One region of the Geobacillus sp. JS12 genome, then DNA from elsewhere that is predicted to be linked to it. Evidence: predicted binding sites of a transcription regulator. Region 1 holds the regulator's gene; the other holds the start of a gene.

Region 1 (15,519 bases):
GCGGTCACACTTCGCGTGCCGCTCAAAGTCGATTACCATTATGGCTCGACGTGGTATGACGCGAAATAAAGAGAAGTCTTGGTGTGGAGCGCCGGCATCCCTAAGAAGGCCTGTGATGGAATGAAAAAGCAGTTTCATAACGACTCTTCTCCAGTTGGGAAGCCTTGAACATCGAGCCGTCCTTCTCAACCAACATGACCGATTTTGTGAAAATCAGCGTTTCTCACCGGCCTTTTAGGCAGAATCTTTCGGTGCGACGATTCTCGGATGCGGGTCGATGAATGGGAGCGAAACAGCTGCCGCCCCATGGAGAATCTTTCTCTCGGCGGATGAACCGGCGTCAATGTGAAAGCGTCGGCAGGAACGATGCAGGAAAACGGAGGAAAGGGGGATCGCCATGCCGGAATTGCCGGAGGTGGAAACGATCCGTCGTACGCTTTTGCCGCTTATTGTCGGAAAAACGATTGAGGATGTGCGCATCTTTTGGCCGAACATCATCCGCCATCCGCGAGACCCCGAGGCGTTTGCGGCAAGAATGATCGGACAGACGGTGCGTGGTTTGGAACGGAGAGGGAAATTTTTGAAATTCCTGCTCGACCGCGATGCGCTCATTTCCCATTTGCGCATGGAAGGGCGCTACGCCGTTGCTTCTGCCCTCGAGCCGCTCGAACCGCATACGCACGTCGTGTTTTGCTTCACGGACGGCAGCGAACTCCGTTACCGCGACGTGCGCAAGTTCGGAACGATGCACGTTTATGCCAAAGAAGAAGCTGACCGCCGGCCGCCGCTTGCTGAGCTTGGGCCGGAGCCGCTTTCCCCGGCGTTTTCCCCAGCTGTATTGGCGGAGCGGGCGGTGAAAACGAAACGGTCGGTCAAAGCGTTGCTCCTTGATCAGACGGTCGTGGCTGGGTTTGGCAATATTTATGTCGACGAATCGCTGTTTCGCGCCGGCATTCTTCCCGGCCGGCCGGCTGCCTCGCTCTCCAGCAAAGAGATCGAGCGCCTGCATGAGGAAATGGTGGCGACGATCGGCGAGGCGGTCATGAAAGGGGGAAGCACGGTGCGCACGTACGTGAACACGCAAGGGGAAGCGGGTGCGTTTCAGCATAGCTTGTTCGTCTACGGACGCAAAGGAGAGCCATGCAAACGATGCGGCACGCCGATTGAAAAAACGGTCGTCGCCGGCCGCGGCACGCATTATTGCCCGCGCTGCCAGCGCTAGGCGGCGCGTAAAAAGGAGAGGAGTTCCATGACGTTGACGATCGGATTGACCGGCGGGATCGCCAGCGGCAAAAGCACGGTGAGCGCGATGATGCGCGAGCTCGGCCTTCCGGTCATTGATGCTGACGAAGCGGCGCGCGCCGTCGTCCGACCGGGGGAAGACGCCTACCGTCAGATTGTCGCCGCCTTCGGTCCGGGCATTTTGCAGACAAATGGAGAGATCGATCGGGCGAAACTCGGGGCGATCGTGTTCAACAACGAAGAAGAACGGAAAAAGCTAAACGCCATCGTTCACCCGGCGGTGCGTCAGAAAATGCTCGCGGAGAAAGAAGCGCTCGTCCGTTCCGGGGCGAAAACGGTCGTATTAGACATTCCGCTTTTATTTGAAAGCGGATTGACATCCTGGGTCGATAAAGTACTTGTCGTGTATGTTGACGATGACATCCAGCTTCGCCGGCTGATGGAGCGGAACGGGTTCACTGAGGAAGAAGCGCGCGCCCGCATTTGCGCTCAATGGCCGCTGGCGGAAAAAATGAAGCGGGCCGACGCGGTCATCAACAATAACGGAACGAGGGAAGAGACACGCCGTCAGCTGTTGGCTATTTTGAAACAATGGGACGCCTTGGAAAAATAGGCGTCTTTTTTGTTCGCTTTCAGTCATTTTGTTCTCCACATTCCCTAAAAATATGATATACTATTTATACAAATATAAGAAAATAGTATAACATATATGAGAGGAGAACAAAGTGAATGAAGGCGAAAGTGGCGATTAACGGTTTCGGACGAATCGGACGGATGGTGTTCCGGCGCGCCATCAATTCCCCTGATCTCGACATTGTGGCGGTGAACGCCAGCTATCCGCCGGAAACGTTAGCCCATTTAGTGAAATATGACTCAAACCACGGCAAATTTGACGGTGAGGTCATCGCCTTGGAAGACGGCCTGCTCGTCAACGGCAAAAAAGTGAGGCTGTTAAACTCGCGCGACCCGAAACAGCTGCCGTGGAAAGAGCTTGATATCGATATTGTGATTGAAGCGACCGGAAAATTCAACGATCGTGAAAAGGCGAGCCTTCACCTTGAGGCAGGGGCGAAGCGCGTCATTTTAACCGCCCCGGGCAAAAATGAAGATGTGACGATCGTTGTTGGCGTCAACGAGCATATGCTTGACATCGACCGCCATTTCGTCATTTCGAACGCCTCGTGTACGACAAACTGTTTGGCTCCGGTCGTCAAAGTGCTCGATGAAGCGTTTGGGATTGAAAACGGCCTGATGACGACGGTTCACGCGTATACGAACGACCAAAAAAACATCGACAACCCGCATAAAGATTTGCGCCGCGCCCGCTCATGCGCGCAGTCGATCATCCCGACGACAACGGGAGCGGCGAAAGCGCTTGGCCTAGTGCTGCCGCATTTAAAAGGGAAGCTTCATGGCATGGCGCTCCGCGTCCCGACGCCGAACGTCTCGCTCGTCGACTTGGTCGTCGACTTGAAGCGCGATGTGACGGTTGATGAGGTGAACGAGGCGCTGATCCGCGCTGCCAACGGCCCATTGAAAGGCATCTTGGATTTCACGATGGAGCCGCTTGTCTCGATCGATTTCAATACGAATCCGCATTCTGCGATTATCGACGGCCTGTCGACGATGGTGATGGAAGGGCGAAAAGTGAAAGTGCTCGCTTGGTATGACAATGAATGGGGCTATTCGTGCCGCGTCGTTGATTTAGCCCATCTTGTCGCGGCCAAAATGAATGAGCGTCTCAGCGTCAATGCGTAACAGCGGTTCGATGTGAAGCGCGCCGCCTGCGCTATGGCTTTTGCGATCCGCACAAACGGATCGGGCCACGGTGCGGGCGTGGGCGCTTTTTCTCTTTTTTATGCAAAAAAATTAAAAAAGCCTGTTGAAAAAACCCCCTAAACAAAGTATACTATGTCTCGTGAACTTCTTAACGGCAAGGGTAATGTGACTACTTAAAGGGTTAGGACCTCTTAGGACTAACTTTCCCCCGTGGTAGTTATACATGCCATTTTGCAACTCACCTTCTGTTTTTTTATTTGTTTGAGAAAATTGGTTAAAGGGGGATTCTTTTCATGGACACGATGGGTCGTCACGTTATCTCGGAACTTTGGGGATGCGACTTTGACAAACTGAATGATATTGATTTTATTGAAAAAACGTTCGTTGACGCCGCGTTAAAGTCGGGAGCGGAGATTCGCGAAGTGGCGTTCCATAAATTCGCTCCGCAAGGCGTAAGCGGGGTCGTCATTATTTCGGAATCGCATTTGACGATTCACACGTTTCCCGAACACGGCTATGCGAGCATTGATGTGTATACATGCGGCCATTTAGACCCGACGATTGCCGCCGATTACATTGCCGAAATGCTGGGCGCGCAAACGCGGGAAACGATTGAACTTCCGCGCGGCATGCGCCCAATCGAAGTGAAAAAGGCGCAGGCGCTGTAATTGGATCATGATAAACCGAAAGGAGCGTAAGCGAAACGCTCCTTTTTTTGCGCCCTCGGCGGTACAACAGCGGCGAACATCATGGTATGATGGAAGAAAAAGAATGACTAGGGAGACGTGGCAATGAGCATGTGGAAAACACTCAAATACGCCTTCACAAACCATTGTGAAACGCGGGAAAATCATGAAGATGAAGAGCTAAGAAGCCATTATTACAAAGCGACGAACCGCGCCGTCATCGATGCGGTCAAGGAGCTGCTCTCGTCGCTGCCTGGCGCCGAGCTCGTTTCTGTTTCCGAAGAGCGCGGCGAAATTTGTGCGCAAACAAGGCGCGGCAAAAAGTTGTTCATCGTCGCTACCGTCATTTCCGTGCGGCCGTTTGAAACGGCGGTCGACTTTTCCGCGACGACGGAGACGAAGCTATTGCCGTTTGATTTTGGGCATAGCCGGGCGGTCATTCTCGATTTGTATCGGAAGCTCGACGCCCGCCTGCCCTATATCGGTTCCGGACTGAACAGCTAACTATATCTTGTCTGCTTTCGTCCATTCCGGTATGATAGAAAATAAGAAGATCAACGGAGTGGATGTTATGCGATGTCCTTCATGCCATCATCAAGGCACGCGCGTGCTTGACTCGCGCCCGGTTGAAGAGGGTCGTTCGATCCGCCGCCGGCGGGAGTGCGAACAGTGCCATTATCGGTTTACGACGTTTGAGCGGATCGAGGAGCCGCCGCTGATTGTTGTGAAAAAAGAGGGGACGCGCGAAGAATTCAGCCGGGAGAAAATTTTGCGCGGCTTGATCAAAGCGTGCGAGAAGCGGCCGGTGGCGCTCGAGGAGCTTGAAAAAGTGACGCAGGAAATTGAGCGCGAACTGCGCAATCAAGGCGTCTCGGAAGTGAAAAGCGAAACGATCGGCGAAATGGTGATGGAGCGCCTGTCACACATCGATGAGGTCGCCTATGTCCGCTTCGCTTCCGTCTATCGGCAGTTTAAAGATATTAATGTGTTCATTGAAGAACTGAAAGAGCTGATCAAAAAAGGGCAACGGTAAAAAGGGCTTTGGCGTTAGGCGGCAAGCCCTTTTTTTCAACGTCTTTTCGGCAGGAAAGGGGAGAGCCGGTTTGAAACGAATACGGCGAAATGGAAGGTCGGAGCGATGCAACACCATTGGAAAGAGCTGATTGCTGTCGACCGTTATACCGTGCAAAGCCGTGGAGTGTTGCAAGAGGTGGACCGTAAAGTGCTGACGCTGCTTTACCAGCCGCTCATTGGCTGCCGGGCGTTGGCGCTTTATATGACGCTTTGGGGGAGCTTGAGCTGCTTGACGGCCAGGAAGCAACCCATCATCGGCTTATGGCGCTCATGCAGTGCGGACTGCCGGACATTTACAGCGAACGGTTGAAACTCGAAGGAATCGGGCTGCTCAACACATACGTCCACGCTAAAGAGGCGGATGAACCGAAGCTGTTTCTTTATGAGCTGCGTCCGCCGCTGGCGCCAGACCAGTTTTTCCGCGACGAGATGTTGAGCGTTTTTTTGCACCGGCAAGTCGGCCGCCACTTGTTTATCCAGCTGAGCAACTTTTTTGCCCGTCCGTCCATTGATGAAACGAAATTCACCCAGGTGACGCGGTCGTTTTCCGACGTGTTTTCGGCCGTGCCCGCTGAACAAATCGTCGCCGGCCTCAGCGAAGAAGCTGGGCCCGAGCTGCTTGAAGGGAAGGATCACATCAGGCGGGATGAGGCGTCGTATGTGCTTGATGATGATGTATTCGACTTTGAGCTGTTTTTTGCCGGCCTGTCCAAGCAGCTTGTGCCGCGCCGAGCGGTGACAGCGAAAGTGAAGGAAGCGATTAAAAAGCTGGCGTTTTTATACGGCATTCCGCCGCTTGAGATGCAAAAACTGGTCCTTGGCGTCATCGATCCGGCCTATCATATCGATATTGACGCGTTGCGCCGGGCGGCGCGCGAATGGTATGAGCTCGAACATGGCGGTGTCGAGCCGCGCCTCGTCGAACGAGTGCAGCCGCTCGCCTACCGGACGATGGAAAACATCGAACCGCGCACAAAAGAGGAGCAACTAATGAAACAGCTGGAAACAATTTCCCCGCGCCAGCTGCTGAAAGAGATTTCAGGCGGCGCTGAGCCGTCGCTGGCTGATTTGCAGTTGATCGAAGACATTATGTTCCAGCAGCAGCTGCTCCCCGGAGTTGTCAACGTGCTCATTTATTATGTCATGCTCCGGACGAATATGAAGCTGTCGAAAAAATATGTAGAAAAAATCGCCAGCCATTGGGCGCGCAAAAAGGTGAAAACCGTGAAGGAAGCCATGGAGCTGGCGAAAGAAGAGGCGAAAACATACCAAAACTGGGCGAACGAAAAGGAAAAAGGGACGCGGACGGTGCGCAAAGTCGTGCGCACGGAAATCGTCCCGGACTGGCTGAACATGGATTACAGCCAGCCGGATGATGATGATTTTGACGTCGAACAGGCGCGCAAAGAGCTTGAGGAACGGCTGAAAAAATACCGTGATGAATCATAGAGGGAAAAGCCATGGAACGAGTAAACCACCTGTTGCAGCGGTTGCTTGGCAATCAACGGTTTAAACAACGCTACGAACAAATGAAACGCTACATTTTGGAGCATCCGGACGTGCAGCCGTTTTTGCGGGCGCACGAACGGCAATTGTCGGCCGATGCGGTTGACCGCAGCTTGATGAAGCTGTATGAGTTCATCGAGCAGCACGGGAATTGCCGCCAATGTCCGGGCCTTGAGCGATGCAACAACATGCTGCCGGGGTACCATCCAAATTTGGTGGTCAACGGTGGAAGGATCGACGTTGAGTACGACCGCTGCCCAAAAAAAGTGCAGCATGACGAGCGAAAACAGCAAGAGTCGCTCATTCAAAGCATGTTCATGCCGCGCGAAATCTTGCGTGCTTCGCTCTCTGACGTCGATCTCAATGACGATGGGCGGATCAAAGCGATCCGATTTGCCGAGCGGTTTGTGGCGGAATACGAGCCAGGGAAAAAAATGAAAGGCTTGTATTTGCACGGATCGTTTGGGGTGGGCAAAACGTATTTGCTCGCCGCGATCGCCAACGAGCTGGCGAAGCGAAACGTTTCGTCGCTGATCGTCTACGTGCCCGAGCTGTTTCGTGAGATGAAACATTCGCTTCAAGACCAGACGATGAACGAAAAGCTTGATTATATCAAAAAAGTGCCAGTGCTGATGCTCGATGATCTTGGGGCGGAGGCGATGTCAAGCTGGGTGCGCGATGATGTGTTTGGCCCGATCTTGCAATACCGGATGTTTGAAAACTTGCCGACGTTTTTCACGTCGAACTTTGATATGCAGCAGCTCGCCCATCATTTGACGTATTCGCAGCGCGGCGAAGAAGAGAAGGTGAAGGCGGCGCGCATTATGGAGCGAATCCGCTATTTGGCCTATCCGATTGAAATCACTGGACCGAACCGCCGCGAGCAAAATATATAAAGGCGATTTGAAACGTTGCCGTTTGCACAGGCATGTTGATTAACCCATAAAAACTAGTTGAGCAGGTTCTGTTTCTAGCTTTTCTGCCGTAGTCGGCAAGCGGTTCGTTTGCCGACTGGGGCTGACCCAAAAGGGTAATTTCCCTTAAACAAAACACAACATATTTGTTTTATGCCTGTATACGGTAATAAGAAAGGGTGTCCCGATCCTTTTGGAGCACCCTCTCCTCGAACAATGAACGCCGCTAAGCTTTGTGGTTTTTTAGTCTAAACAGCCCGTTGTCCCCATATATATAAACCAAGCATGCCTTTCGGGCTAAAGGGGGGACAGCGGGTGATCGAAATCCATTTTGACGAGGCAAGCGAGGCGGAAAAATTGGTTGGGCTGCTAGATCACCGGCAACCGGATGACGGTCCGCTGTTTCATGCCGCTTATGACGGGAACAAAACCGTGGCGGTTTACATACAGGGCGAGGAGAAGCGTGTGCTTGAGGAGCATATCATCCCAGCGATGACGGCGTTTATGCAGGAGGTGATGGAAGACCGGCTGCTGCTATCCATCATTGCCAATGTTTTTTATTTCCGCGACGTCGAAGAACAGCAGCAAATTTTGGCCCTCGCTCATTCGTTTTTGGACGGCGAGCGGCGCGATTACCGGAAAAGCGCGGCGTTTGCCGCCTCGCGCACCGTGATGTTGCGCGACGCTTTTGCCTCCTTTTTGCGCGACGGCTTGTCATTTTCGTTTTCTTCGTTCGTTACGTTCCGGTTAAAGCCGTATATGGAGCGCCTCCAACATTATGTCGAGCTGGCGATTGATGAATACAAGCTGGAGCAGGAGTATCAAAATTTTGTGCAAATGCTGCGCGACTGCCTGGCTGGCCGGACGCCGCAATGGCCGCGCCTGTATTTGGTGCACGATCCGCCGCACTTCGTATTTTACGACAGCGAGCGGCGGGAGCTGTCGGCGGCGGAAGTGAGACAGTTGATCGACCGCCATCTCGTCTTCAGCCAGCCGATGTATATTGATGCATCGGTGCTCGCTCCGCTTGTCTCGCTCGCTCCGGCGGAAATTGAGCTGTACACCGATCATCCGGATGACGGCATGGTGCAGACACTGCAAAACGTGTTTCAAGAACGGCTGATCGTCTGCCGCCGCGCCGATTTTTCCCGCTTGTTTGCCGCCAACGCTGGAAATGGGGGAGAAGCTTGATTTTTCCTGCTGTTTTCGCTATAATGACGTCATGAATATGGATGAATACAAGCGATGACGAGGACATGGGCGCATTTTTACGGTTTCCAGAGAGGGAAGGCAGCGGCTGGAACCTTCCTAACACGAAAAATGCGCTTACCCCCTCAGAGCTGCGGCAGCGAACGCAACGCCCAGTAGTTGCCGCCGGTGGACGACCGTTATTCTTGTTGAGCCATGGCATGGCGAGGCGTTGCCATGGGAAGAAGGGTGGAACCACGATGAAAACTCGTCCCTTTAGGAGGGAGGAGTTTTTTTATTTTTCCATTTTCATCATCATGACAAAGGAGTGATTGCCAATGCCAGACGTCATTCGCATCACGTTCCCAGATGGGGCGGAAAAGGAGTTTCCGAAGGGGACGACGACGGAAGACATCGCTGCCTCGATCAGCCCGGGGCTGAAGAAAAAAGCGATCGCCGGCAAACTGAACGGCCGGTCCGTTGATTTGCGCACGCCGCTTCACGAAGATGGCGAGCTTGTCATCATTACCCAAGACATGCCGGAGGCGCTTGACATTTTGCGCCATAGCACCGCCCACTTAATGGCGCAGGCGATCAAGCGGCTGTATGGCAACGTCAAGCTCGGCGTCGGTCCGGTCATTGAAAACGGCTTCTACTATGATATCGACATGGAGCATAAGCTGACGCCAGACGACCTCCCGAAAATCGAAGCGGAAATGCGCAAGATTGTCAAAGAAAATTTGGACATCGTCCGCAAAGAAGTGAGCCGCGAAGAAGCCATCCGGCTGTATGAAGAAATCGGCGATGAGTTGAAGCTCGAGTTGATCGCCGATATTCCGGAAGGCGAGCCGATTTCGATTTATGAGCAAGGCGAGTTTTTCGACCTTTGCCGCGGCGTGCACGTGCCGTCGACTGGAAAAATCAAAGAGTTCAAGCTGCTCAGCATCTCGGGGGCCTACTGGCGCGGCGACAGCAACAACAAAATGCTGCAGCGCATCTACGGCACGGCCTTTTTCAAAAAGGAAGACTTGGATCGTTATTTGCGCCTGCTTGAAGAAGCGAAAGAGCGCGACCACCGGAAGCTCGGCAAAGAGCTTGAGCTGTTTACGACATCGCAACAAGTCGGACAAGGCTTGCCGCTATGGCTGCCGAAAGGAGCGACGATCCGCCGCATTATCGAACGGTACATCGTCGACAAAGAAGTGGCGCTCGGATACGATCATGTCTACACACCGGTGCTCGGCAGCGTCGAGCTGTACAAGACATCGGGCCATTGGGACCATTACAAAGAAAACATGTTCCCGCCGATGGAGATGGACAACGAAGAACTTGTGCTTCGTCCGATGAACTGCCCGCACCATATGATGATTTACAAAAGCAAGCTGCACAGCTACCGCGAGCTGCCGATCCGCATCGCCGAGCTCGGCACGATGCACCGCTATGAAATGTCTGGAGCGCTTACCGGCCTGCAGCGCGTCCGCGGCATGACGCTCAACGACGCCCACATTTTCGTGCGCCCGGACCAAATCAAAGACGAGTTCAAGCGCGTCGTCAACTTGATTTTGGAAGTCTATAAGGATTTCGGCATTGAGGAATACTCGTTCCGCTTGTCTTACCGCGATCCGCATGACAAAGAAAAATATTACGATGACGATGAAATGTGGGAAAAAGCCCAACGCATGCTGCGGGAAGCCATGGACGAGCTCGGCCTCGACTACTACGAAGCGGAAGGGGAAGCGGCGTTTTACGGGCCGAAGCTCGATGTGCAAGTGCGCACGGCGCTTGGCAAAGACGAGACGCTCTCGACGGTGCAGCTTGACTTCCTGTTGCCCGAGCGCTTTGATTTGACGTACATTGGCGAGGATGGGAAGCCGCATCGTCCGGTCGTCATCCATCGCGGCGTCGTCTCGACGATGGAGCGGTTTGTCGCGTTCCTCATCGAGGAGTATAAAGGTGCGTTTCCGACATGGCTCGCCCCGGTTCAAGTCAAAGTGATCCCCGTGTCGCCGGAGGCGCACCTCGATTACGCGTATGACGTGCAGCGGACGTTGAAAGAACGCGGCTTCCGCGTCGAAGTCGACGAGCGCGACGAAAAAATCGGCTATAAAATCCGCGAAGCGCAAATGCAAAAAATCCCGTACATGCTCGTTGTCGGCGATAAAGAAGTGTCTGAGCGAGCGGTCAACGTCCGCCGCTATGGCGAAAAAGAAAGCCGGACGATGGGGCTTGACGAGTTTATGGCCTTGCTCGCTGACGATGTGCGGGAAAAACGGACAAGATTAGGGAAAGCGCAATAAACCGTTGACAGGCGACATAAACGTTCAAGCGCCACAAGGAAGCAACGGTGGCGATGGCCCATGTCATGGGCGGTTTTTCAAAGAAATGGCGGCGTGAACAAGATTTTCTCTTGCCAATTGAATGTTGATCCGCTATAATAAAGGGCGTTGTGTTTATCAAGATCCGCTCCTTGACATGCCATCGCCAAGGTGGTATAGTGTATAAAGTGGAATGATGGCTTGTTTGTAACAAAAGCAGAAGCACCCCGCTTCTCACCTGACCGACGCCAAGACGGCTGTTGGCAGGTTGTTACGGTTCGTCAATGCGAGTGTAAGGACGTACTGCGCGGGTGCTTTGTGCATCTGCGCTTTTTTTTGGCTGGAAGTGGGGCTCTGCTGGCAAACAAGCCAGTCGGAAAAAACCTTGGAGGTGGCTCATTATTAGCAAAGATTTTATTATCAACGAACAAATTCGTGCCCGTGAAGTGCGCTTGATCGACCAAAACGGCGAACAGCTTGGCATCAAGTCGAAGCAGGAGGCGCTTGAGATTGCGGCAAGACGCAACTTGGATCTTGTGCTTGTCGCGCCGAACGCCAAACCGCCCGTTTGCCGCATCATGGACTACGGCAAATTCCGCTTCGAGCAGCAGAAGAAAGAGAAAGAAGCGCGCAAAAAACAAAAAGTGATCAACGTCAAAGAGGTGCGCCTCAGCCCGACGATCGAGGAGCATGACTTCAACACGAAGCTGCGCAATGCGCGCAAGTTTTTGGAAAAAGGCGATAAAGTGAAGGCGACGATCCGCTTTAAAGGTCGGGCGATCACCCATAAAGAAATTGGGCAGCGCGTCCTTGACCGCTTCTCGGAAGCGTGCGCCGACATTGCCGTTGTCGAAACGGCGCCGAAAATGGACGGGCGCAACATGTTTTTAGTGCTCGCACCGAAAAACGACAACAAGTAAGGAGGAACCTGCGATGCCAAAAATGAAAACTCACCGCGGCTCGGCGAAACGGTTCAAAAAAACGGCCAGCGGCAAATTAAAACGCGGCCACGCGTACACGAGCCACTTGTTTGCCAATAAAACGAAAAAACAAAAGCGTCATCTCCGCAAAGCGACGCTTGTCTCGCCTGGCGATTTCAAACGCATCCGCCAAATGCTTGACAACTTGAAATAACGACCGACTATAGGAGGGAACGATTATGCCACGCGTAAAAGGTGGACCAGTGACGCGCAGACGTCGCAAAAAAGTGTTAAAACTCGCAAAAGGCTATTTCGGCGCGAAACACGCATTATATAGAGTCGCGAACCAACAAGTGATGAAATCGCTCATGTATGCGTATCGCGACCGCCGACAACGGAAGCGCGACTTCCGCAAACTGTGGATTGTCCGCATCAACGCAGCGGCTCGCCAAAATGGCTTGTCCTACAGCCGTTTGATGCACGGCTTGAAGCTGGCCGGCGTGGAAGTGAACCGGAAAATGCTCGCCGACTTGGCGGTGAACGACCAAGCCGCGTTCGCCCAACTCGCCGACTTGGCGAAAGCGAATTTGAATAAATAACAACGATGGCCATCCTTGATCAGGGTGGCCATTTTCTTATCAAGGAAAGGGATCGATATGGTACAATACGGGATAGCGATCAATCTTCTCGCTTTTTTCGTGATGGGGGTCGACAAATACAAGGCGAAGCGCCGCCGCTTTCGCACCGCCGAGCGGACGCTTTGGCTGTTGGCGTGGCTGGGCGGAGCTCTGGGGGCAATGGCGGGCATGTACACGTTTCGCCATAAAACGCGCCATCGGGCTTTTCGCTATGGCTTGCCGCTGTTGGCAGCGGTGGAGCTGTTTCTCTATTGGCGATGGATGAGGTAGAAAGGGGAGGAGAGAATGAATTGGTCTTTGCTTTACGATATGCAGCGCATGTTGGATCGGCGCATTGAAACGGAGCATGGCTTGATGGAGGAAGATTTGTTTGCCCGCAAGCAGCTCGCCTTTCTTGTGGAGCTGGGTGAACTCGCGAATGAGACGCGTTGCTTTAAATTTTGGAGCATCAAACCGCCCGCGCCAGCCGAGCGAGTGCTGGAGGAATATGTGGACGGCTTGCATTTTTTATTGTCGCTCGGGCTGGAGTGCGGCTTGTTTTATGAAGAAAACGAAGCTCCGTCGGCGGGACGGCCGCTTGTCGAGCAGTTTCTTGCCGTGTTTCGCGCCGCCGAGCGGTTCGGGGAGACGAGAGCGCGAGGGGAATATGATGCGCTGTTTGCGGAGTATTGGCGGCTTGGCGTGGCGCTCGGTTTTTCTTCCGACGACATCGAGGCGGCGTATCGGCGGAAAAATGAAGTGAACCACAAGCGGCAAAACGAGCGCTACTGATCTTTTTTTTCGGGTGGCGAATGATTCATTTTGCCAACCGCCAGCCTTTTCAAGTATAATAAAAAAGTGGACAAAACCGGAAAGGGGTGCCAAGATGGCGAAGTTGGACGAAACGTTGACGATGCTGAAAGCGCTGACCGATGCGAAAGGCGTCCCGGGCAATGAGCGGGAAGCGCGCGATGTGATGAAGACATACATAGCTCCGTATGCGGATGAAGTGACAACGGATGGCCTCGGCAGCTTGATCGCCAAAAAAGAAGGGAAATCGGGCGGGCCGAAAGTGATGATCGCCGGCCATTTGGATGAAGTCGGCTTTATGGTGACGCAAATCGACGACAAAGGATTCATCCGCTTCCAAACGCTTGGCGGATGGTGGAGCCAAGTAATGCTCGCCCAGCGCGTGACGATCGTGACGAAAAAAGGCGACATCACCGGCGTCATCGGTTCGAAGCCGCCGCACATTCTGCCGCCGGAGGCGCGCAAAAAACCGGTGGAGATCAAAGATATGTTCATCGACATCGGCGCGACAAGCCGCGAGGAAGCGATGGAGTGGGGCGTCCGCCCGGGCGATATGATCGTGCCGTATTTTGAATTTACGGTATTGAACAATGAAAAAATGCTGCTCGCGAAAGCATGGGACAACCGGATCGGCTGTGCGGTCGCCATCGATGTGCTCAAGCAGCTGAAAGGCGTCGACCATCCAAACACGGTATACGGCGTCGGCACGGTGCAGGAAGAAGTCGGCTTGCGCGGCGCGCGCACGGCCGCCCAATTCATTCAGCCAGATATCGCCTTTGCGGTGGATGTCGGCATTGCCGGCGATACGCCGGGCGTGTCGGAAAAAGAAGCGATGGGCAAACTCGGCGCCGGCCCGCACATCGTCCTGTACGACGCGACGATGGTGTCGCACCGCGGCTTGCGCGAATTCGTCATCGAAGTGGCGGAAGAGCTGAACATTCCGTACCATTTTGATGCCATGCCGGGCGGCGGTACGGATGCGGGAGCGATTCATTTAACGGGCAGCGGCGTTCCGTCGCTCACGATTGCCATCCCGACGCGCTACATCCACTCGCACGCCGCCATTTTGCACCGCGACGACTACGAAAACACGGTCAAGCTGCTTGTTGAGGTGATCAAACGGCTTGACGCCGACAAAGTGAAACAACTGACGTTTGACGAATAAAAACACCGGCCGATTCGGCCGGTGTTCGTCATTGTTTAACCGCCTGCTCGAGCGTGGTGAGCATCATGTCTTTTTGCTGTTCATTGGCGTGCGTCCAAATGGCTTCAAAGAGGACGCCGAGGCCGGGCAAATATTTTTCCTCGCCACGCTGGATCGCGTCCTCGATTGTATTCTCGAGCTGCTCTTTCGAGTTGTTGGCGACGTTGTGCATAATGGCTTTCCGCAAGTTCAAATCCATTTGTCTCACCTCGTTGGCCGTATTGTACACCGTTATCGTTTGCCAATGGCGGCGGATTTATACATGGAGCGGCTCTCGTATATGGTATAATAGAGGAAAAACTAGACCGAAATGAGTGATGGCGACGATGGACGAGAAACCGCTCTATGGATTGGAACGAACGGTATTTCGCCAACTGCTCCATCTATTTTCCCGTTATGCTGATGTCATTGAAAACGTCATTTTGTTCGGCTCAAGAGCACGAGGCGATTACAAGGAAGGATCGGATATCGATTTGGCGATCGAATTTTGAAAACCGGGAGGCCCGCTGCACCTCCTGCGATCGGACTTGGATGAACTTCCGATCATTTATCCGATCGATGTTGTTGATTACAATCAAATTCACAACGAACAGCTAAAAATGAATATTGACCAAGAAGGAAAGACGATTTTTCAAACGAACGAGCACGGGAAGGTGATGGTCACCATGAGCCGGCTGATGGATCGATTTTACGATTTCGAACGGGCGCTCTCCAAACTCCGGCAAAGTGCCGCAAGAGACGCCCAAACGGATGACCTTGTTGTTGATGCGACCATTCAACGCTTTGAATTCACGTACGAACTAGCATGGAAATGGATGAAACTTTATTTGGAGCATCAGGGATACGCTGAAGTGACGAGTCCGAGGAAAACGATTCGCGAGGCGTTTCGGGAAGGGTTGATTCAAGACGGAGAGATATGGCTTCGCATGCTCGAAGACCGCAATCGGACGTCCTATACGTATGACGAAGAAACCGCAATGGACATTTACGAACGCATTCGCATCCACTATATCCCGCTGTTTGACCGCTTGCTTGACGAAATGAAACAACGGCTTGACTCAGCGACATGAGCGGCCGGCGTGCGGAACGGAACGAGCCTGGCTTTGTGAAGGAACTTGGCTTTGGTCGTGAAAGATGACAACGGCACACATTTTGTTATAATCAAATGAAGAAACTTGACGAATGAGGTGACGACGCAATGGAAAAAGCGACATTCGCCGGCGGCTGCTTTTGGTGCATGGTGACGCCGTTTGAGGAGCTTGAC
Region 2 (15,519 bases), 310 kb from region 1:
GCAAATTTTGCTTGAAGGAGCCTTTAAGCTTGCTCTTTTGCTCGGCTACATTTACTTTATTTCGTTGACGCCGCTTGTTAGGCGCGTGTTCCAATACCACGGGGCGGAACATAAAGTCATCAACGCCTTTGAAGCGGGGTGGCCGCTCACTGTTGAGCACGTCCAGCGCGCCTCGCGCCTTCACTACCGATGCGGCAGCAGCTTCATTTTATTTACGGTCATGATCAGCTTATTCCTTTATTTGTTCGTGCCGACGGATCCGCTTTGGCTGCGAATCGCAAACAGGCTCGCTTTAATTCCTGTCGTGCTTGGCGTTTCGTTTGAAGTCTTGCAGTTTACAAATAAATTGAGGGATATTCCGCTGCTAAGCTGGCTTGGCTATCCCGGGCTATGGCTGCAGCGGTTGACGACAAAAGAACCGGACGATGACCAAGTGGAAGTGGCCATCGCCTCGTTTCAGCGGCTTCTTGATTTGGAAGCGGAAGCCGAAAGGAAACAAGCGGTGCAGTAATCGATCAAAGGGGGTGGACTCATTGCGGCGCCGGGCCATTCATCCGCTTGTCGGGCTTATGATTTTGCTTGGAACGCTTGGCATTGTCTATACCCTTTTTGCCCATCCGACGGTGCTGTTCCGCCAGCTGTTGTTTGTTGCGCTGTTTTTGGCCGCCATTTATCTCTTCTACCGGTTCGTATACCAACGCCGCACCGATAAAGATCGGTTATCGTATTTAAAGGCGGTGCGGCAGTCGAAAAAGCTCCATCCCCGCTCCGGGCGCAAACAAGCAAAGCCGGCGAAACTGAAGCGGCCGCTGAAAAAACGGACGGCCATTCCGCACTTGACCGTGATCGAGGGCAAAAAAGGCAAAAAAAAGAATCGAGCTTCGTTTTAGCTTGATTCTTTTTTGTTTGCCTCTGCCGTTCAGCTGAAAAATCGGCGGCAGAGGTGTGCCCTATTGCCGCTTTCCCGTCTAGTACGCCCATTGGCGCAAAAACTGCCGCGTCCGCTCGCGTCCGTAATCGATCAGGCGGCGGCGCGCTTCCAGTTCGATGGAAAATTCCGTAGAAATAACGTTGTCCACCGGCAAAAAGACGATGTTTTTTTCATGGCGACGCGAAATGTAGCGCGCATCATGCGCCTCTCTCATGGCCGCAAACAGCGCCTCATACAAATCGAGCGCATTGGTGATCGTTCGTTTCGGCCGCTCCCCTGGTTTTGGGCTCAGCTGAACGCCCAGCACCGGCCGTTTTTTCTTCTTTTCTTCATCGAACAAAAACAGCGGAAAGTTGCTGAGCACCCCCCCGTCGACAATGAAAGCCACACCGTTTCGCCCGCGAAGGCGGACCGGCTCAAAGAAATAAGGAATGCTGATGCTCATCCGCACTGCTTTGGCGATGGAAAACGACCCAGGGTCAATGCCGTATATGGCTAAATCGTCTGGCAGCACGACGATGCGCCCGTTCGTCACATCGGAAGCGACGATATACAAACTGCCGGCCGGCACATCTTGAAACGTCCGCACGCCGCGGGCGGCGAGCGCCGCCTCGAGCCACCGCTCAAACGCCTTTCCTTGATACAGCCCAAGATGCCAATACAAGCGCACCCATTTCCAAAACGAAAACGGAATCCATAGCGGCCGTTCATCCAAAAACTGCTCCAACTCCAACTCCTCAAGCAGTCGGGCGATGTCGCGGGCGCTGTAGCCTGCCGATAGCAACGCCGAAAGCAACGCTCCCGCACTCGTGCCGGCAAGCCGCTTCCAGCGCAGACCTTTTTCCTCAATCGCTTCATACGCTCCAAGCAACGCAAACCCTTTCACCCCGCCGCCGGAAAAGACAAGATCAATGTCCACCGCCGCCTCCCCCTTTTTGCCGTTTATACATATGTAAGAAAAAAGGAGGGCATTTAGTACGGCAAACAAAAAAGAGCAAGCATCGGCTTACTCTCCTTGTTCATTGCGCTTTTGGACATCGCGCAGCGCTTCAAGGCGGCGTTCGTCCTCTTGAAAATACTGCACCAAATCGCCGATCCGGTCGATGGCGTTCCAGCTCAAATGGTGTTCAATCCCTTCCACGTCGCGGTAAATGTTTTCTTCGCTGACACCGATCAAACGGAGAAACTGCTCAAGCAGCTCATGGCGGTAGACGAGCCGCTGGCCGATTTTTCTTCCTTTTGGCGTCAAGACGAGTCCGCGGTATTTCTCATACACTAAATACTCATCTTTATCGAGCTTTTGCACCATTTTCGTCACCGAGGAGGGATGGACGGACAACGCTTCAGCGATGTCAGAGACACGGGCATAGCCCTTTTCTTCAATCAAAATGTAAATTTGCTCAATATAATCTTCCATGCTTGGTGTCGGCAACGTTTGTCCCCTCCCATCACGTTTGTCTGCCGCAGACAAGTGCAGCGGCCGTCAGCATCTCTCATGAACATGGCCGCCCTGTCCATTTCGGCTAGACGCTGCCGGGCCAGTCGGCCGCCCAGGCAAACAAAAAATAGCAATCAATCCCATTATACCATGAAGGGAACATTACGTAAAATACTGCACTTGGGCCGATGGAAAAAAGCGAGCAATATACGAGCGCGTGGTTTCCTCCAGCTCCCGCGCTTCCTCGTCACGGTACACATATTTGCCGATGCCGTACCGCCCCCACTTATACTTGCGCTTCGATTCGTCCAAATCGAGCTTGGTTTTCGGGTAACGCTGCTCGATGACCCGCTTGGCCGGCTTGGTAAACCGATGCTGGATGAGCTCAAACGTCAAATCAGATAAGTCCACCCCTTCCAATTGCCGGGCGAGCTCCTGAAACAATTCAAAATACCCTTGTTCCCAGCCGTCATGCCGGTAAATCGGCGCGACGACAAAGCCGAGCTGATAGCCGGCACCGGCCACTTTGCGCGCTGCTTGAAGCCGCGCATCAAAGGACGACGTTCCTGGCTCGAAATGGCGGATGACATAACGGGAGTTGACGCTGAAGCGAAAATGCGTCTTACCGTTATGCTTCGCATCAAGCAAATGGTCGACATGCTCATACTTCGTCACAAATCGGAGCCGCCCGTAGTCGGTCGCGCCAATAAACTCAATCGCTTTTTTCAGCGAATGGGTCAAATGATCGATCCCGACAATGTCGGACGTGCATGCCGCCTCGAAGCGAGTAATCTCGGGTGCGCGCTCGTCAATATACTTTTGCGCTTGAGCGAAAATGTCGTCCAAGTTGACATACACGCGGATATATGGCTTGCTTCCCAATGTCGTTTGCAAATAGCAATAATGGCAATGGCCCATGCATCCGGTTGCCAACGGAATGGCGTATTCGGCTGACGGCTTCGATGAATCAAATTTCAGCGTCCGCCGCACGCCAACAACGAGCGTCGATTTCGCATTTCGATACCGGGCCAGCTCCGTCTCTCCCGGAATGCCGCGCACTTGGTTGTGCGATGTCGTCTCGCGAATCTCGATTCCCATTTGTGTAAATTTCTCGTACAATTCCTTTCCGAGCGGGTACGACAACGCCTCCGGTTCGAAATACACAAGTTTTGGCACAAACGGTTTCATCGTTTTCCTCCATTTCGTCCATCTTTACAGTTAGTATGGACGAGAACGGGGGAGTCGTTATCTTACTTTATTTGGAATTCTTTTTTCGTTTCCTTGTCGCCTCCACATCCACATCCATCCGCCTCCCAACGAAACCAGCGGGCATGGCCGTCGATTTCGGCAACGATTTGCCAGCATTCTCGGCCATTGATCATGCGATCCAGATGCAGTTTCGGATCCCACATATTGTTATACACATGGAACAAATCCCGTTGGCGGCCGATTTCACGAAGCTGCTCAAGCAATCCACGCTTTGCCTCATCTGACATTTGGTTCGCGACATGCGTGTGGAAGATGCAAACAACGGTATCGGACGGAACTTGTGCAACAAGATCAGAGAGAAGTTCAACCCTGTCTCCCTCGATCAGACGAATCGGCGTTTGTTCCAGACATCGGGCTGCCTTTTCAAACAATTGGCGCCGGTCTTTATGTTCGGGCCAAATGAGCGCCTTCATCCATCGTCGATCATCCTCTTTTTTCAAGTCAATCACATGCAAATCGATACCGATCCGTTCAGCGACCCATGTGAAATTCAACTTGATCCTCTCCCTTATTCTTCAACTTTTTCACAAACTTCTTCACACTCTTCATATCACTGGATCCCACCAACTAGAAACTCGATCCTTTCGCTTACTATATTCGTTCCAACATACAGATTGCCCTGCAAAACATTCGCACACCTTTGCGATTTGCCATGACAGCTCATGAACGCAATGATACAATAAAACTAAACTGAAAGGAGGGATGCAGAATGTCTCACGAGCTTGTCGAATTGCTTCGCTCAGTGCTGAAAGAGGAGTTGCAGCCCATTCATGAACGCCTCGACCGACTAGAAGCCGGACAGCAGCGCCTCGAAGAACGACAACAACGCCTTGAAGAACGACAACAGCGGCTCGAAGAACGACAACAGCGGCTCGAAGAACGACAACAACGCCTCGAGGAAAAGTTGGACCATTTCATCATCGAGACGCGCAGCCATTTCAAAAAAATCGAGGACGAGCTGGCTGAGCATCGGCGCATGTTCGAGATATTGTCACATGATTGGCGTAACGCGAACATTGCGATTGAATATTTAAATCATAAGATCGGCCAGCACGATCTGGAAATGTATCAACTCAAAAAGCGGCTCGAACTCCAAGAAACAAAATAAAAGCGCATGCCCGATGACCGGCGCATACGCTCGAACCGCTTATCCCCGCTTGCGAATGCGGAAATTGTCTTCCAACAGCACCCAGTTTTCCGGATACGGATACCCGAGCACCCAGTAGCTGATTCCGCGCAATCCGTATTCTTTCACCAAGTCAAATTTCGCCAACGCGCTGCGGGCGTCCTCAAACCACACTTCATGTTGTCGCCCTTGTTCATCTGTATAGCGGTAAAACGGCGAAGCCGCCGCCGCATCGTATTGGATGGACGCCCCGTAGCGAATGGCGCGCTCTAGCGCCTCTTTCGGACTGAACGTTTCCGCCTCTTGCCCTTGCACGTGCGGCAGCACCCAGTCGCGGGCATAAATTTGAAACCCCATCATGATTTTGCTACGCGGAATGGCGGTCACCGCATAATCGAGCACGCGCCGAATTTGATTCACCGGCGAAATGGCTTGCGGCGGCCCAAACCGGTAGCCCCACTCATAGGTCATAAGGACAACAAAATCAGCGATGCGTCCGTGGGCTGGGTAGTCGTGCGCTTCGTACAGCAGCCCTTTTTGTTCAGCGCTTATTTTGGGCGCCAGAGACGTCGATAAAACATACCCTTCGGCGTGAAGCCGGTTGGCCGCCCGCTGCAAAAACTCGTTATACCGCTTGCGGTCGGACGGATAGACATTTTCAAAATCGACATTCAACGCGCGGTACCCTTTTGCTCGCATCACTTGAATGACGTTGTCAAGCAATCGCGTTTGCAGCGCAACGTCGGCCAGAATCGTCTGCGCCAGCCTCGAGCCCGGGTCTTGGTACGTAAAGTTCGTGATCGTCATCATCGGCACGACACGGGCGGCATAAGCCGCCTGAATGAATGCTGTATCATTGATCGGATTGAGCCCGCCATCGGCGCGGATCGTGTAGGCGAATGGCGCGGCATAGGTCAAATGGCGGCCGACTTCGCGCACTTGCTCCGCTCCTTTCTCCCCTTGGTCCACCGTAAATGCGTTCACCTCGATGAGCGGCTTCGCCGGCGGGATGATGAGCCGCTGTCCGGGGACGATCCGGTTCGGATCGGTAATATCGTTTACTTCGATCAGCTGCTGAACCGTCACTCCGTAGAACAAAGCGATTTGCGCCAGCGTCTCCCCGCTTCGCACCGTATGGATGCGCGCTGGGATGAACAACGTTGTCCCTGGATAAAGGAGCGACGGATTCGTGATCCGGTTCGCCTGTATAATCGCTTCGACCGCCACTCCATACTGGCGCGCAATTTGCCATAACGTTTCCCCTGTGCGGACCGTATGGTAACGATATGGAACCGGGATGACGAGCGCTTGGCCAACGGCTAGCCGGTTCGGGTCGCTCAGTTCATTGGCGGCGACAATCCGCTCGAGTGGAACGCCGTAACGCTGAGCCAACTGCCAAAGCGTCTCCCCGCGCTTTACGACATGAACAATCATGACGCTCCCCCTTTCGTTCCCTCCTTTTACCACTATATTTTGGCTTTTGCCTTTTATGTAAAAAAAACGCCAGTTCCTCTACGGAAACCAGCGTTTCATCCATCCAAACCCATCCGTATCACCATTACAGGCCGCACTTCAGCTGCGCGCCGCAGTTGGTGCACGTGTTGCAGCCGCCGATCTCTTCGACCGTCCCTTCGCGGCAAATCGGACAAATATTGCCAACTTCCGAACCAATCGTCACATCGGTGGCGCGCACATCTTGAATCGTATCCACAAGCACAACGGCGCGTTTCGTCTCTTTTTCCTCGAGCTCCTCTGGAAGCAGTTCAAGTTGCTCTTCAATCCGATTCTCCTCAGCCTTTAACGTCAACACTTGCGCATCGCGGCTGCCGTCGACATAGACGGTTCCGCCTTTCGCACCGCAACGCCATAAACGCTCGTACACTTTTTGCACTTGCTCGACGGTGTAGCCCTTTGGCGCGTTGACCGTTTTCGACAAGCTCGAGTCGACCCAGCGTTGAATGATGCACTGCACATCGGCGTGCGCTTCCGGAGGCAAGTCCATCGCCGTCACAAACCAAGGCGGCAAGTGGTTCGGATCGGCTTCCGGATGTTTGTCCAAATATTCTTGGACGATGTCCGCTTTCACTTCGATAAATTTGCCCAAGCGCCCGCTCCGGTAGTACGAGAACGAGAAGTACGGCTCAAGCCCGGTTGAGACGCCGACCATTGTCCCTGTCGATCCCGTCGGCGCCACCGTCAGCAAGTGCGAGTTGCGGATGCCGTATTTCAAAATATCTTGACGAATATCTTCCGGCATCCGTTTCATGTAGCCAGTGTTGATGAACGCTTCACGCAGCTTGCGCGTCTCTTCCTCCGTTTCGCCGACCAAAAACGGGAAGCTGCCTTTTTCTTTCGCCAGCTCGATCGATGCCCGGTATGCGGTCGTGGCGATCGTGCGGAACAGCTCATCGACAAGCTGGTTTCCTTCCTCAGAGCCGTACGCTTTTTCGCAGTAAATGAGCAAGTCTGCAAGCCCCATGACGCCAAGGCCGATGCGGCGCTCGCCGAGCGCTTGTTTTTTGTTTTCCTCAAGGAAGTACGGCGTGGCGTCAATGACGTTGTCTTGCATCCGCACCCCGATTTCGACCGTGCGTTTCAGTTTTTCGTAGTCCACGACCTTCCGTTCTTTGTCGACCATGTTCGCCAAGTTAATGGCGGCCAGATTGCACACCGAATACGGTGCCAACGGTTGTTCCCCGCACGGGTTGGTCGCAACAACTTTTTGCCCGTACGCGCGGGCGTTCGTCATTTCGTTGGCGTTGTCGATGAAGAAAATGCCCGGCTCGGCCGAATACGTCGCGCAAATGTTGATCAGCTTCCACAGTTCGCGGGCGCGGATTTTCCGGTAGACGCGGACGCGATAGCCCATTTTCTCCCATTCGCGTACATCGCCGACTTCATGCCATTTTTCGTTGTAAATGCGCATTTCCTCTTCGGAATAGGTTTCCACGTCCGGGAAGCGGAGCGCGTATTCTTCGTCCTTTTCGACCGCTTCCATGAACTCTTTCGTCAAGCAGACGGAAATGTTCGCACCGGTCAAAAAGTCTGGGTTGTGTACCGTATATGTACCGCCGGTGCGCAGTTTTTCTTCGGCGTCTTTGATGATGTCTTCGGTGAAACCGCCGTAGTCAGGCGCGTTTTTGTAGCGGACGATCGCTTCGTACATCGCCCGCTCCCGCTCGGTGAGCGGCGTAAATTTCAGTTTGTCGCGCGCTGCTTTTTTGATGCCTTCGTCTTCCATATTTTCGAGCAGGTAGCGCAAAATGCGCGGGTTTTGCATTTTCGAGACGATGAATTCGATAATGTCCGGGTGCCAGTCGGCCAGCATAATCATTTGGGCGCCGCGGCGGGAGCCACCTTGCTCAACAAGGTGGGTCAGCTTCGCAATGTCGTCAAGCCATGAGACCGACCCGGACGATTTGCCGTTCACCCCGCGCGCAAGCGTATGGCGCGGCCGCAATGTCGAGCCGTTCGTCCCAACGCCGCCGCCGCGGCTCATGATTTCCATCACCTGCTTCCGATGTTCGGAAATTCCTTCGCGCGAGTCTTTCACAAACGGCATCACATAGCAGTTGAAATACGTCACTTCCTTGCCCGAACCCGCCCCGTACAACACGCGGCCGGCCGGAACAAAATTCAAGCTTGCGAGCTCTTGATAAAACTTTTCGAACCACTCTTTCCGCTTTTCTTCCGTCTTTTCCACCGCCGCCAGCCCGGTCGCATTGCGCTTGGCGATTTGCTCATAGAAAATCTCGAGCGGCTTATCAATAATGTCGAGCGACCGAACCACAATGCCGGTCTCCGCCTCTTCCCCTTCGAGCACGTGCCGGTATTCGTCTTCAATCAACACGCGCGCCTTTTTCGCCTCCCAATCGATGTCGACGATAAACCCGAGCCCTCGTGCCGGGAATTTCGGATCCTCCTTGATCGTCAACACGACGAAGTCGCCCGGTGTGAGCGTCAGCTTCTCCGTATCTTTGAATGAATACCGGTCAAGCATGACCAAACGGGATACGCCTTTATGGGTGATGTGCATATCCGGCGTAATCGGATGCACTTGCGGAAATAGGCGGATATCCTCGTTCAGCTTGTCAATATTGATCTTCATTTTTTCGGATGACGCCACCGTCATTCTCCTATCTCTCCTCTTTTATATAATCTCTCATGTTTTTGGCAAAGTTGTCCTGTCTTCTCTACCTTACCATATCAAACAGAAAAAAACAATATATAGTATGATTTTTTACGAAAATCATACTATATATTGTTAAAGAGAACAAATGATTTCATTTTGTCAAGCAAAAAAAAACAAAACAAGGCGAAAAGCGGAGAAAAACGGGGAGTGCCGCTGTTTTTGCCGGAAAACGAACGATTTACCGCGTCGCTGCTCAGCGCTTGAAGTTCCATTCGTCGCTTTCGTATTTCGTCCGCGCCAGCTCTTCGACGTACGCCCGCTCTTCGGCGGTGAGCGTGTACGGTTCCAATACGATGTTCAATCCTTTTTCAAATCCTTTGTAAAACGCCTCTTTCGCTTCCTCGATCGTCACCGTGCGGCTCGTCAACTCATTGATCGCGACCGCCTTCTTTTTAAAATCGCGCTGCAGACGCTCTTTCACCCGCTCGTTTGGATATTTAAACAAGCTGAACAGCAAGTCTTCGTCCAAATCGAGCAAAATCGAACCATGCTGCAAAATGACGCCTTTTTGCCGCGTTTGCGCGCTGCCGGCGATTTTCCGCCCCTCAACGACAAGTTCGTACCATGACGGCGCGTCAAAACAAACAGCCGAACGCGGGCTGCGCAAATCGGCTTTCTCTTCTTCTGTCCTCGGCACGGCAAAATACGCATCCAATCCAAGATAACGAAATCCCTCTAAAATGCCTTGGGAAATGACGCGGTATGCTTCCGTCACCGTCTTCGGCATCGCCGGGTGCAACTCGGAGACGATCACGCTGTATGTCAATTCTTTATCGTGCAGGACGCCGCGCCCGCCGGTCGGCCGACGGACAAAGCCGAGGCCGTGCCGTTTCACCGCCTCTAAATCAATTTCTTTCTCCACTTTTTGAAAATAACCAATCGACAACGTCGGCGGATTCCAGCCGTAAAAGCGGATCGTCGGCGGAATTTTGCCTTCGCTGTGCCAATCGAGAAGCGCCTCATCGAGCGCCATATTGAACGCCGGCGGGCAATAGCCGGAATCGATAAAGCGCCATACTTCTTTTGCCATCGTTCCACCTTCTCTATTGTTCCATACTCTAAACGCTGCGGCGGCTTGTCGACCACCGCCAAGGGGCGGGACGCTTTTGGCCGCCTTTATTAGTTTAGCAAACAACGCCGGTGAAGGAAAGAAAAATGGCATGGCGAAAATCTCTTTGCTTCCCGGCGGCGACTTTATATAATAGGAAATAGCAGACGAAGCGAAGGGAGGCATGATGGGGTGGAAGCATTGCTCATTATTCTCGGCGCGATCATCATTTATTCGGTGATCACATACATTTGGCAAAGACGAATTGTCAAATCGTTGACGGAAGAAGAATTCCGCGCCGGCTACCGGAAAGCGCAATTGATTGATGTCCGCGAACCGGATGAGTTTGCGGCTGGACATATTTTAGGGGCGCGCAACATCCCGCTCACGCAGCTTCGCGTGCGCATGAAAGAATTGCGCAAAGACCAGCCGATCTATTTGTACTGCCAAAACGGACTGCGCAGCGGGCGGGCCGCGCAAATGCTCTACCGAAAAGGATACCGCGACTTGTACCATTTAAAAGGCGGATTTAAAACATGGACCGGGAAAGTGAAGAAAAAAGCGTAGCCCGTTAACCAAAAAGGCGCTCTGCCGAAACAGGCAGGCGCCTCTTTTCGCATGCGCTAGACCGCCGCAAATTCCGGCGGCAGGACGACCGCCTCAAGCACCGAAGCAGCCGCGCCGATGGCGCAGCTTTTCTCTTTCAGCTTGGAGGAGATGATGGACGGCTCGCTTTCTTTTTTGACGAGAATTCGCTTTCTCACTTCTTGGCGCGCCGGACCGATCACATACTCGCCCGCTTGGGCAAGCGGGCCGCCGATGATGACCGCTTCTGGATTGTACGCATAAATCACCTGCAACAATCCAACGCCGAGATAGCGCCCTGTTTCCTCCAAAATGCGCGCCAGCTGTTCATCGCTTTCTGCTGCCAACGCCATCGCAGCGATGGAAAAGCGTTCATCGAGCCATTCGGAACGCCCTTCTTCAGCCAAACGGCGTTCAATGTATTTTTCCGACGCATACATTTCCCAGCAACCGATGTTGCCGCAGCTGCAGCGAATGCCGTTGACATCGATCGTATGATGGCCGATTTCACCAGCTAGGCCGCTGACACCCCGATAGAGCTGATGGTGAAGAACGACGCCGGCGCCAATGCCGATTCCGGCGCTGATGTAAACAAAGTGGACGAACTCGTTGCCGGCGCCGAACCACTTTTCTCCAAGCGCCGCCAGTTTCGCCTCATTCTCGACAATGACAGGACGCTCAGGCCACCGTTGCCGCAAAACAGCCGCCAAGGCGACATCGTCCCAGCGCAAGTTCGGAGCAAACACAACGGTCCCGCTTTCGGTATGGACGACGCCCGGCACGCCGATGCCGATTCCCATCACGCCGTACGGCGTCGCCGGCGCCCGGCGGATGGCCGCCTCGATGAGCTCCATCATTTCGCCGATGATCGCCTCCTGTCCTTCAGACGGGCGGAACGAACGCCGTTGCTCCCAAAGAATGTCCGCGTTTAAATTGGTCAACACGGCATACAAATAGTTCACCCCCAGCTCAACGCCGATAAGCGAGCCGGCGTCGGCGTTGAAGCGAAGCATGAGCGGCCGGCGCCCGCCGGTTGACTCGCCGATTCCGCTTTCATGGACGAAATGCTCGGCGATCAGTTCGTCAACAAGCGCGGAGACAGTGGCCTTGTTCAATCCGGTTGTCTTGGCGATATCGGCGCGCGAAATCGGATGCTGGTCGCGAATCAATTTTAAGACGAGCTGTTTATTCATTTTTTTTACAAGAGAAATGTTTCCTGTCCGCACGTCTCTGTCATCCTTTTCATTTGATTGATCGAATGTGTCTTGCGAAAGGGCAGGGGCGCCTCGCTATTATGGCGGTTGCTGCATCCGTCGATTCCTGCCGTGTTCGACTCTTGACCATCAGCTTTTTCGCCCAAGCCGTCAGGCGCCCGTGCACCGACTGTTAAGGCTAACTTCTCCATATGGACACATGCTTTTTCTTTCTTGATCTTAGTTTATATAATAAACTAATTCGACATTTCTGTCAATGACTCATCCGTCGTACAAAGAAACGGCCCGCTCCGTTAGGGAGCGAGCGCTCATCAATGCTCAAACATCAGTTGTCGCTATGTTTTGGTTTTTGATAGCGCAAAATCGGCTTGCGCGCCGCGGTCGTTTCATCAAGTCGCTTCACAACGGTCGTATGCGGCGCTTCTTGAACGATTTCCGGATTTTCCTCCGCCTCTTTGGCGATTTGGATCATGGCGTCAATAAACGCGTCGAGCGTCTCTTTCGACTCCGTCTCCGTCGGCTCGATCATCATGCATTCTTCAACGATGAGCGGGAAGTAAATCGTCGGCGGATGAAACCCGAAATCAAGCAGTCGCTTGGCGATGTCGAGCGTTCTGACACCGAGTTTCTTTTGCCGGCGGCCAGAGAGAACGAACTCGTGCTTGCAATGGCGGTCATACGGCAAATCGTAATACTCAGCAAGCCGACGCATCATATAGTTGGCGTTTAACACCGCATATTCGCTCACCGCTTTTAAGCCGTCCGGCCCCATCGAGCGGATGTACGTGTACGCCCGAACATTGATGCCGAAATTGCCGTAAAACGGCTTGACGCGGCCGATCGATTGCGGACGGTCATCATCAAGGTAATAACCGTTTTCCCCTTTTTCGATGACCGGCTTCGGCAAAAACGGAACGAGGTCGGCTTTCACCCCGACCGGGCCCGAGCCTGGGCCTCCGCCGCCATGCGGGCCGGTGAACGTTTTATGCAAGTTCAAATGAACAACGTCAAAGCCCATGTCCCCCGGGCGCGCCTTGCCAAGAATCGCGTTTAAATTCGCGCCGTCATAATACAGCTTGCCGCCGGCTTTGTGGACGATTTCGGCCATTTCGACAATATGCTCTTCAAACAGCCCGAGTGTGTTCGGATTCGTGAGCATAAGCGCCGCTGTATCCGGACCGACGACGCGCTTTAAGTCCTCTAAATCGACAAGTCCATCGGCGGTCGATTTGACCGTCACCGTCTCAAAACCCGCGACCGTTGCCGACGCCGGGTTCGTGCCGTGCGCTGAATCCGGGACGATCACTTTCGTCCGGTTGAAGTCGCCGTTTGCTTCATGGTAAGCACGGATCATCATCAGCCCGGTCCATTCGCCGTGGGCGCCGGCCGCCGGTTGCAAGGTGACCGCATCCATGCCTGTGATTTCTTTTAAATGCTCTTGCAAGTCGTACATCAACTCAAGCGCCCCTTGCACCGTTTTCTCTGGCTGAAGCGGATGAATGTGAGCAAACCCGGCGAGGCGGGCGACGTTTTCATTGATTTTCGGATTGTATTTCATCGTGCACGACCCGAGCGGGTAAAACCCGGAATCGACGCCGTGGTTTCGTTTCGAGAGCGCCGTATAATGACGCATTAAGTCAAGCTCCGACACTTCCGGGAGCTCCGGCTCTTCAGTGCGAAGATAATCGGCCGGCACGAGCTCGCTGACATCGACAGCCGGCACGTCAAGCGCTGGCAGGCTGTAGGCGATGCGCCCCGGCTTGCTTCGTTCGAAAATGAGCGGTTGATCGTTACGCATGGCCATCCCCCAATTCATTGACAAACCGATCGATTTCTTCTTTTGTCCGCAGTTCGGTGACAGCAACAAGCATATGACCGGCAAGCTCCGGATAGTCAGCCCCAAGGTCATAGCCGCCGATGATTCCTTTTTCGAGCAGGCGATCGTTCACATCAGAAACCGGTCGTCCAAGCCGGACGACAAACTCGTTGAAAAACGGACCGGCAAACGGCGACGACAGTCCGCGCTTTTCAAGTTCCACCTTCGCATAATGCGCTTTTTGCATATTCATCGCCGCCATTTCTTTCACGCCCCGCTTGCCAAGCGCCGACAGCGCAACGGAAGCGGCCAAGGCGTTTAACGCTTGATTGGAGCAAATGTTGGATGTCGCCTTATCGCGGCGGATGTGCTGTTCGCGCGCTTGAAGCGTCAAGACAAACCCGCGGCGCCCGTCCTCATCGGTCGTCTGCCCGACAAGACGGCCTGGAATTTTGCGCATGAGCGGCGCTTTGACAGCGAAATAGCCGCAATGCGGGCCGCCAAATTGCGTCGGGATGCCAAATGGCTGCATGTCGCCGACCACAATGTCGGCGCCAAACGCTCCGGGTGGAGTCAACACACCAAGCGCCAATGGGTTGCTGGCGACGACAAACAAACTTTTCTTTTCATGCGCAAGCGGCGCGATCGCTTTCAGCGGCTCGATTTGACCAAAAAAGTTCGGGTATTGGACGACAACGCACGCCACATCATCCCCCATTTCCGCTTCAAGCGCCTTAAGATCGGTGATGCCGCCGTCATACGGAATTTCTTTCACTTCGAGCTTCTGTCCTTTGGCGTACGTACGCACGACTTCCCGATATTGCGGATGAACGGCGGTCGAGATGAGCACTTTCTTCCGCTTCGTATGCGCGGCGCTAAGAAGCACCGCTTCGGCAAGCGCCGTGCCGCCGTCGTACATCGATGAGTTGGCGACATCCATGCCGGTCAACTCGCACACCATCGTTTGAAACTCAAAAATCGCCTGCAGCTCGCCTTGGGAAATTTCCGGTTGATACGGCGTATAGGCCGTATAAAATTCAGAGCGCGACAGGACATGGTCGACGACAGCCGGAATATAATGGTCGTACACCCCGGCTCCTAAAAAGGAAACGTATTGTTTTACGCTGGCGTTTTTTTCCGCTAAGGCCGCAAGCTCTTTCCACAGCTCCGGCTCGGATTTGGCCGGTTTCACCTTCAGCTCGCCGCGGAAGCGGACTTGTTCTGGAATATCGGCAAACAAGTCGTCAATCGAGGCAACGCCGATCGTCTTCAGCATCTCCTGTTTGTCTTCTTCCGTCATCGGCAAATAACGATGGAGCACTGCGTTTTTCCCCTTTCCTTGTCGCTTTGGAATCGTCACTTGGCCCGCCTGTAAAACGGAATCGGCACGATGTTCGCTTTCAGCCGCTTGCCGCGGATGTCCACCTCCACCTCCCGGCCGATGGCAGCCACATCCGCTTTCACCAAGGCCAAGCCGATGTTTTTCTTCAGCGTCGGCGACTGCGTGCCGGTCGTGACGAACCCGACCTCTTCGCCGTCGGCAAATACAAGGTATCCGTGGCGCGGAATGCCTCTGTCGATCATTTCAATGCCGACGAGCCGGCGCGGCGGCCCTTCCTCTTTTTGCCGTTTCAATACAGCTTGGCCGATAAACGGCGGCTCTTTTTCCGTTTTGACGGCAAAACCAAGCCCGGCTTCAACTGGTGAAATCGAGTCGGACAGCTCTTGACCGTAAAGCGGCAGGCATGCTTCAAAGCGGAGCGTATCGCGCGCCCCCAGTCCGCATGGGAGAACGCCGTCACGAGCTCCGGCCGCTAGGATCGCCTCCCATAGCGCGGCGGCGTCTTCCGCTTTACAATATAGCTCAAACCCGTCTTCCCCCGTATAGCCGGTGCGCGAA

Evidence for each region. Region 1 encodes NrdR, which represses ribonucleotide reductase genes. Its sites were predicted from a motif close to AACACNATATATNGTGTT; they were not measured.
Region 2: the regulator NrdR is predicted to act here: its motif matches at 8,982-8,999, upstream of A0V43_RS09995 (vitamin B12-dependent ribonucleotide reductase).

Annotation. Positions count from the first base shown of each region.
Region 1 is NZ_CP014749.1:2,348,598-2,364,116, reverse strand. Features, by position in the region: gene polA (DNA polymerase I) at 1-69, shown strand, start outside; gene mutM (DNA-formamidopyrimidine glycosylase) at 398-1,222, shown strand; gene coaE (dephospho-CoA kinase) at 1,250-1,855, shown strand; gene A0V43_RS11565 (glyceraldehyde-3-phosphate dehydrogenase) at 1,972-3,000, shown strand; gene speD (adenosylmethionine decarboxylase) at 3,315-3,689, shown strand; gene A0V43_RS11555 (aminotransferase class IV) at 3,813-4,211, shown strand; gene nrdR (transcriptional regulator NrdR) at 4,279-4,740, shown strand; partial or broken gene A0V43_RS11545 (replication initiation and membrane attachment family protein) at 4,846-6,230, shown strand; gene dnaI (primosomal protein DnaI) at 6,242-7,183, shown strand; gene ytxC (putative sporulation protein YtxC) at 7,517-8,392, shown strand; T-box leader at 8,438-8,668, shown strand; gene thrS (threonine--tRNA ligase) at 8,728-10,686, shown strand; ribosomal protein L20 leader region at 10,913-11,046, shown strand; gene infC (translation initiation factor IF-3) at 11,103-11,624, shown strand; gene rpmI (50S ribosomal protein L35) at 11,638-11,838, shown strand; gene rplT (50S ribosomal protein L20) at 11,864-12,223, shown strand; gene A0V43_RS11505 (DUF1294 domain-containing protein) at 12,281-12,532, shown strand; gene A0V43_RS11500 (dUTP diphosphatase) at 12,548-13,033, shown strand; gene A0V43_RS11495 (M42 family metallopeptidase) at 13,128-14,216, shown strand; gene sspI (small acid-soluble spore protein SspI) at 14,245-14,454, opposite strand; partial or broken gene A0V43_RS11485 (HI0074 family nucleotidyltransferase substrate-binding subunit) at 14,582-15,325, shown strand; gene msrA (peptide-methionine (S)-S-oxide reductase MsrA) at 15,454-15,519, shown strand, end outside.
Region 2 is NZ_CP014749.1:2,037,307-2,052,825, forward strand. Features, by position in the region: gene A0V43_RS09955 (DUF1385 domain-containing protein) at 1-511, shown strand, start outside; gene A0V43_RS09960 (SA1362 family protein) at 534-890, shown strand; gene A0V43_RS09965 (patatin-like phospholipase family protein) at 969-1,850, opposite strand; gene mntR (transcriptional regulator MntR) at 1,938-2,363, opposite strand; gene splB (spore photoproduct lyase) at 2,532-3,557, opposite strand; gene A0V43_RS09980 (DUF2332 domain-containing protein) at 3,620-4,132, opposite strand; gene A0V43_RS09985 (hypothetical protein) at 4,348-4,746, shown strand; gene A0V43_RS09990 (glycoside hydrolase family 18 protein) at 4,786-6,198, opposite strand; gene A0V43_RS09995 (vitamin B12-dependent ribonucleotide reductase) at 6,323-8,896, opposite strand; gene A0V43_RS10000 (lipoate--protein ligase family protein) at 9,150-9,986, opposite strand; gene A0V43_RS10005 (rhodanese-like domain-containing protein) at 10,197-10,571, shown strand; gene A0V43_RS10010 (ROK family transcriptional regulator) at 10,628-11,815, opposite strand; gene gcvPB (aminomethyl-transferring glycine dehydrogenase subunit GcvPB) at 12,129-13,601, opposite strand; gene gcvPA (aminomethyl-transferring glycine dehydrogenase subunit GcvPA) at 13,594-14,940, opposite strand; gene gcvT (glycine cleavage system aminomethyltransferase GcvT) at 14,976-15,519, opposite strand, start outside.